Linked DNA regions of Salipiger abyssi. The protein of the gene in region 2 interacts with the protein of the main gene of each other region in a pairwise test. Links are inferred from orthologs where the notes say so. Each region holds a gene or a part of one and is shown on either strand. Other genes may lie near its edges.

What was found. The genes of interacting proteins can lie anywhere in the genome.
Region 1: the proteins of hfq (region 2) and rho interact in binary tests that used the Escherichia coli proteins (3 or more experiments, as listed by UniProt). The link is inferred for Salipiger abyssi from one-to-one orthologs.

The regions. Positions count from the first base shown.
Region 1 is NZ_CP015093.1:1,666,312-1,669,661, forward strand. The notes cover bases 351-3,350. They hold rho (transcription termination factor Rho), read right to left. Parts: upstream 2,487-3,350; coding sequence 1,215-2,486; downstream 351-1,214. Other genes in these bases: mnmE (tRNA uridine-5-carboxymethylaminomethyl(34) synthesis GTPase MnmE), read right to left, coding at 351-1,195; Ga0080574_RS11630 (Maf family protein), read left to right, coding at 3,017-3,350. Also shown: more of mnmE, read right to left, coding at 1-350. UniProt on the Escherichia coli protein: Facilitates transcription termination by a mechanism that involves Rho binding to the nascent RNA, activation of Rho's RNA-dependent ATPase activity, and release of the mRNA from the DNA template.
Region 2 is NZ_CP015093.1:3,445,283-3,448,851, reverse strand. What follows is about bases 289-3,156. They hold hfq (RNA chaperone Hfq), read right to left. Parts: upstream 1,909-3,156; coding sequence 1,669-1,908; downstream 289-1,668. Other genes in these bases: ntrX (nitrogen assimilation response regulator NtrX), read right to left, coding at 2,677-3,156; Ga0080574_RS20370 (hypothetical protein), read right to left, coding at 2,076-2,696; hflX (GTPase HflX), read right to left, coding at 398-1,651; Ga0080574_RS20385 (phosphotransferase family protein), read left to right, coding at 289-339. In the rest of the region: more of Ga0080574_RS20385, read left to right, coding at 1-288; more of ntrX, read right to left, coding at 3,157-3,569. UniProt on the Escherichia coli protein: RNA chaperone that binds small regulatory RNA (sRNAs) and mRNAs to facilitate mRNA translational regulation in response to envelope stress, environmental stress and changes in metabolite concentrations.

The sequences.
Region 1 (3,350 bases), 1.8 Mb from region 2 along the record:
CCGTCCGAATTTCTTCCGCCGCCAGATCATACCAGTCCGGCCCGCGCATGAGCATCTCCTGTGCGGCCCCCAGCGCGGATTTCCCCTGAAGGAAGGCAACACGATGCCGTTCCCGCGTCGCCAACCCCGCCGCCTGAACCTTGTCGAAAAGGCGCGCACCGATCTCCGCGATCAGAAGATCTATCCCCTGTCCCGTCAGCGCGGAAATTCCATCCGCATCCCCTGACAGATCGGCCTTTGACCGCAGCACGATATCCTCGTCCCCCAACTCCATATCCGGCATGCCGCGATCATCCAATAGCAGCACCCGCAGATCCGCCGTTTTTGCCCGCGCCCGCGCCCGCGTAATCCCGATCTTTTCCACCGGATCCTGCGCTTCCCGCAACCCTGCCGTATCGAGCAGCGTCACCGGCAACCCGGCGATATCCATCCTGACCTCGATCACATCACGCGTTGTCCCGGCGATCTCGGACGTAATAGCTGCTTCTCGCCCCGCCAGCGCGTTCAGAAGACTGGATTTGCCGACATTCGGCGCACCCAGAATGGCGACCTCAAATCCCGTTCGGATCCGCTCCGCTGCGTCGATGCCGGCGAGTTCCCGATCCAGCGACCCGGAGACCAGAGTGATCAACTCCGCAACCCGGTCCGACACATCGACGGGAACCTCTTCGTCAGCGAAATCAATCGTGACCTCCAGCAGAGACGCCGCTTCGATGAGATCCCGCCGCCAGATCTCCACGGTTTTTCCCAGTGCACCGCCAAAGACGCGCAACGCCTGTCGCCTTTGGCTCTCCGTTTCAGATTCGATGAGATCTGCCAAGGCCTCGACCTGCGTCAGATCCAGACGGTCGTTCTCCAGGGCCCGGCGGGTAAACTCACCCGGCTCTGCAAGGCGAAGCCCCGCCATCTTCTCCAGCGCTCGCAAAACAGCACGCTGGATGGCAACGCTGCCATGCAGATGAAATTCCGCGACCGTCTCGCCGGTAAAACTTGCGCCGTCCTCGAACAGCAGCAGCAACGCCTCGTCGAGAACCTGCCCCTCCGCATCCCGCAACCGCCGCAGCACAGCCTGGCGCGGCGCCGGCAAAGTTCCGGCAAGACGCGACGCCGCGTCCCAGGCTTTCGTCCCGGAAACGCGGATCACTGTCACGCCGGCCTTTCCCGGCGCGCTCGCAAGGGCAAAGATGGTGTCCAAACCTGCCTCCCGGCCGGTCCTAGCTGTTCATCGAGTCGAAGAATTCCGAGTTCGTCTTGGTCTGCTTGAGCTTCGACAGCAGGAATTCGATGGCATCCGTGGTGCCCATCGGATTCAGGATCCGCCGCAGCACAAAGGTCTTTTGCAGATCAATCTTGTCGACCAGAAGGTCTTCCTTCCGCGTACCCGACTTCAGAATGTCGATCGCCGGGAAGACCCGCTTGTCCGCAACCTTCCGATCCAGCACGATCTCGGAGTTGCCGGTGCCCTTGAATTCCTCAAAGATCACCTCATCCATGCGCGATCCGGTGTCGATCAGCGCCGTTGCGATGATCGTCAGAGATCCGCCCTCTTCGATATTCCGCGCCGCGCCGAAGAACCGCTTCGGTCGTTGCAAGGCGTTGGCATCCACACCACCGGTCAGCACCTTCCCCGAGGACGGCACAACTGTGTTGAATGCTCTACCAAGTCTGGTGATCGAGTCCAGAAGGATCACAACATCTCGCTTGTGTTCCACCAGACGTTTGGCTTTCTCGATGACCATTTCCGAAACCGCAACATGCCGCGTCGCCGGTTCGTCAAAGGTAGAGGAAATCACCTCCCCCTTCACCGAGCGCTGCATATCCGTCACCTCTTCCGGCCGCTCGTCGATCAGCAGCACGATCAGATAGCACTCCGGATGGTTCTTTTCGATGCTCGTCGCGATATTCTGGAGCAGCACCGTCTTACCGGTCCGCGGCGGCGCCACGATGAGCGAGCGCTGGCCCTTGCCGATGGGCGAGACCAGGTCGATGATCCGGGCCGAGCGGTCCTTGATCGTCGGATCCTCGATCTCCATCGTCAGCCGTTCGTCCGGATAGAGCGGCGTCAGGTTGTCGAAGGCGATCTTGTGCCGCGCGCGCTCCGGATCCTCGAAATTGATCTTGGTGACATCCACCAGCGCGAAATAGCGCTCCTCGCCATCGGGCGCGCGGATCTCGCCCTCCACCGTGTCGCCGGTGCGCAGCGAGTATTTCCGGATCATGTCCGGCGAGACATAGATATCGTCGGGACCGGGCAGATAGTTCGCTTCCGGCGAGCGCAGGAAACCGAACCCGTCCTGAAGCACCTCGAGCACACCATCGCCAAAGATCTGCCAGTCCTCATCCGCGCGTTCGCGCAGGATCTGGAACATCATCTCGCCCTTGCGCATGGTCGAGGCGTTCTCGATCTCGAGCTCCTCGGCCATGGCGAGCAGATCTTTGGGGCTCTTCGCCTTCAGGTCGGAGAGGTTGAGCTTCTCGATGCTCATCATGAATCCTTCCGGGCCGGTCATACGGCCCCGTATCTGTCGGTCTCTGGGAAAATCACACCCGGACGGGTATCGCAAAGGGAGGTAATGCGCTCCGTCTCCCGAGTCAATCTTTCTCGCACATGGCCGCCCGTGGGGGTTCGAAACCAATCTTTAAGAGAAAAGAGAAAAGATGATTTTGAGATTAGGAACCCATGCCACCGGTGGATTATTCGCTTATGCGCGTCTTGTCCCAAGGACACAGAGCTGTGGGCAATTCTGTGCGTAGCGACGCCTTGTTCTTAACATTCTCTAAAATTAATAATTTAATTTCAGTGGATTGACGCGTATTCTTATCCCCTGAATAACCCTTGGACAGTTGGCGTCTGCGAAAGCTCATCCTCAGCACAAAGTTATCCTTCCCCACAACCGAACGACTCGGTCCGGCGCGTCGTGAACTGTGCCGGTTTTCCCCCGGCTTGCATGTCGGAGCGATTTTCCCCAGAACGCTCCCCTGACAAGGCCCCTTAGATTTCGACAGGTTTTTCCACATGGCCCCGCCGTTCATTTTGGCGTCCGGCTCGCAGATCCGGGCAGAGATGCTGCAAAACGCCGCCGTGCCCTTCCGAATCGAGAGGCCGCGCGTCGACGAAGCTGCGCTGCGCGACTCGCTCGCCCAGGAAGGTGCCGGGCCGCGCGACATGGCCGATGCCCTGGCCGAATTCAAAGCCCGCCGCGTTTCGCAGCGCCATCCCGAGGCGTTCGTTCTGGGCTGTGACCAGATCCTCGCGCTCGGTACCGAGATCTTTACCAAACCCGAAACCCCGGAGGACGCACGCGCTCAGCTCGTGCGTCTGCGCGGTCAGCGGCATCAGTTGTTTTCCG
Region 2 (3,569 bases):
CGCGACCTGCACCTGTCGAATCTCGTCGCCACGGACACCGGGCTGGTCGGGCTCGATTTCGAGAATGACAGGCCGGACGAGCCGCTGCGCGATCTGGTGGCGCTGCTCGTCGATGCCATGGCGCAGCCGGGCACAGCGGAAGATCTCCACCGCAGCGCCGAGGCGCTGCGTCGCGGCTATGGCGAGACCGGAACCGACCCGCAGGTGTCGCTTGTCCTGCAGAGGCTCTTTGCGCTGGGGATCTGGGCCGCCACGCCGGACGCGCCGTCGTTGCGGCAGAGCGCACGCTACCTTGCCGCGCGCGAAATCCTGGCCGCCGAAGCGCCGCTCTTCGCCTGAGGCGCCACAAATTCCTTCCAAGGAATTTGCAAGCGTTTTCAAAAACGCTTGGCCCCGCTCAGAGCGTTTCGAACTGCGCCCGATCCTTCGCCGACCAGCGCACTGTGAGGTGGAACCCGTCCTCCTCTTGACGCTCGTCCTGCACCAGCCCCTTGCCGAAGAGCCAGGACCGCCGGCGCCCGTCGTCGAAGCCCAGCACCAGCGCCTCTTCCACGGTCTCGCCCTGAAGCCGCCCGGTCACCGCCTGCAACATCGGGTCGAGCCCGTCGCCGGTCAGCGCCGAGACCGCAAAGACCGTCTCCTCGCGCTCGGCCCGCGTTGCGACCGCCGCGCGCGCCTCCGGCTCCAGCCGGTCGGTCTTGTTCCAGATCTCCAGCAGCGGCACCTCCTCGCGCACGCCCAGAGAGCTCAGGATCGCCGCGACATCGCGCGCCTGCTCCTCGGTATTGGGATGCGAGATATCGCGCACATGCAGGATGATATCGGCCGCCAGCACCTCTTCGAGCGTGGCGCGGAAGGCGGCCACCAGCTCGGTCGGCAGGTCAGAGATGAACCCCACCGTGTCCGACAGGATCACCTCGATTCCCGTGGGCAGCCGCACCGCCCGCATGGTCGGGTCGAGCGTGGCAAAGAGCATGTCCTTGGCCATCACCTCGGCGCCGGTCAGCCGGTTGAACAGCGTGGATTTTCCCGCGTTGGTATAGCCCACCAGCGCGACGATGGGATACGGCACCTTGGCGCGCGCCTTGCGGTGCAGATCGCGGGTCTTGACCACCCTATCGAGCTGCCGGCGCAGCCGCACGAGCTGTTCGTCGATGGCGCGCCGGTCCGCCTCGATCTGCGTCTCGCCGGGGCCGCCGACAAAGCCCAGCCCCCCGCGCTGACGCTCAAGGTGGGTCCAGGCCCGCACCAGCCGCGTGCGCTGATAGGAAAGCGCCGCCATCTCGACCTGCAACACGCCCTCGCGCGTCGCCGCCCGGTCGGAGAAGATCTCGAGGATCAGCCCGGTCCGGTCGAGCAGCTTAACGCCCCATTCCTTTTCCAGATTGCGCTGCTGCACCGGCGTCACCGGCCCGTCGACCAGCACCAGCTCGATCTCGTCCTCCTCGAGCTGCGCCTTCAGCTCGGCGATCTTGCCGGAGCCGAAGAGCGTGCCCGGGTGCGGATCGCGCAACGGCACGACAATACCCCCCGCGACCTCCAGGTCGGGGAGCGCGGCAGCCAGCGCCATCGCCTCTTCCAGAGCCATCTCGGCATCGCGTCGGTCGCGATCCGAGCGGATGTCAGGATGCAGGACCCAGGCGCGGGTCACATGCGTTGCGTGTTCCTTCAATCGCTGCCGTCGCCGTCATACAGGTTGATCGGCTGCGACGGCATGATCGTCGAAATCGCATGCTTGTAGACCAGCTGCGACTGCCCGTCGCGGCGCAGAAGCACGCAGAAATTGTCGAACCAGGTGATGACACCCTGCAATTTCACGCCGTTGATGAGGAATACAGTGACCGGAACCTTGGTTTTGCGGACATGGTTGAGAAACGCGTCCTGAAGGTTTTGTCTGTCCGAAGCCATTGAAATTGCCTTTGTTCTTGCCTTTTGCCGCTTTGCGGCTTTCCCTCTTCCGGCCGAGTATGTATCGCGGGTTCCGGAACTTCCAGTGCAAAAATCCGGTCGCTGCCCGAAAGCCGGGCGGCGTGCCGCTCACTGCCCGCGCGGCAGGCAGGACGGCGCGGAGCGCGCTAGCCCGCTGCCGGCGTGCGCGCCTTCCAGTCGCGATGCCAGGCCCGTACCGCCTCGCGCGATTCCCAGATGTAGCGCGGATCCTCCTGCACCCGCGCCGACCAGAGCCGGCCCTGCCCCAGACGCCAGGGATCGAGGATCAGCCCCTGCTCCCAGTTCTGGCCGCGCGCGGTGACCACCACGGTCGCGTGTTCGAGGCTGAGATTGCGGGCATTGGCGATGGCCCGGTGCAGCTCCAGCGTGCGGAAGCCCTCCGCATGCAGCGCGATCTCCAGCGCATCGGCCCAGTCCTGGCAGACGCCCTTGTCGCGGAACCCGTTCACCACCTTGAAATTATGCACCAGCGGCGGATCGACCACGCGCCATTCGCGCGCCCAGTCGAGCGGCTTCAACACAGCGATGCGCGCCGCGCGTTCCGCCTCTGCCGGGTCGACCCCTGGCCCCAGCGCGCGCAGCTCCGCCGCGACCTCGGCAATCCGCGCCTCCTGTGCGCTGGCGCTCGCGCTTGTCTCCGAGGCCTGGGTCGAGACCACCGGCGCCGAACATCCCGCCAGCGCCGCGATCAGCATGCTCAGCGCAACTGCGCGCAGATGCCGCCGCTCACCCCGCCTGCTGAACATGATCCTCGTCCACATAGGCGATGCGCCCGCCGGATTTCGAGCCGGTCACCACGCCCAGCGATTTCAGCTTGCGGTGCAGCGCCGAGCGCTCCATGCCGACAAAGGCCGCAGTGCGCGAGATATTGCCGCCGAACCGGTTGATCTGGGTGAGCAGATATTCCCGCTCGAAGGCCTCGCGCGCCTCGCGCAGCGGCAGGGTCGCCAGCGTGCCCGAAAGCACCACGCGCCCCTCTTCGTCGCCACCCGCGGGCGCCTCCTGCGGCAGCTCGCGCGCCTCGATGGGGCCAGTGCCCTCGCCCAAAATCAGCACCCGCTCCACCAGGTTCTTGAGCTGGCGCACATTGCCCGGCCAGATCATCGTCTGCATCAGCGCAATCGCATCCTCGGAAAGCGGCCGCACCGGCAGGCCCTGCGACTTGTTGCAGGCCTCGATGAAATAGCCGGCGAGCATCGGAATATCCTCGCGGCGGTCCTCCAGCGAGGGCACCGCGATCGGCACCACGTTGAGCCGGTGATAAAGCTCCTGACGGAAGCGGCCCGCCGCGATTTCCTCGTCGAGATCGCGGTTGGTCGAGGAGATCACCCGCAGATCGACCCGCACCTTGTCGGCGCCGCCGACGCGGGTAAAGCTCTGGTCGACCAGCACGCGCAGGATCTTGGACTGGGTGCCGAGCGGCATGTCGGCGACCTCGTCGAAATAGACCACGCCGCCATGCGCCTGCTCCAGCAGCCCCGGTTCGATGCCGCGCTCGGGCGTCTCGCGACCGAACAGCACCTCTTCCATGGTCTCGGGCGCGACGCCGGCGCAGTTCACCGTCACGAACGGCCCCTGCGCACGGCCGGAATGGGCATGGATGTAGCGCGCCGCCACCT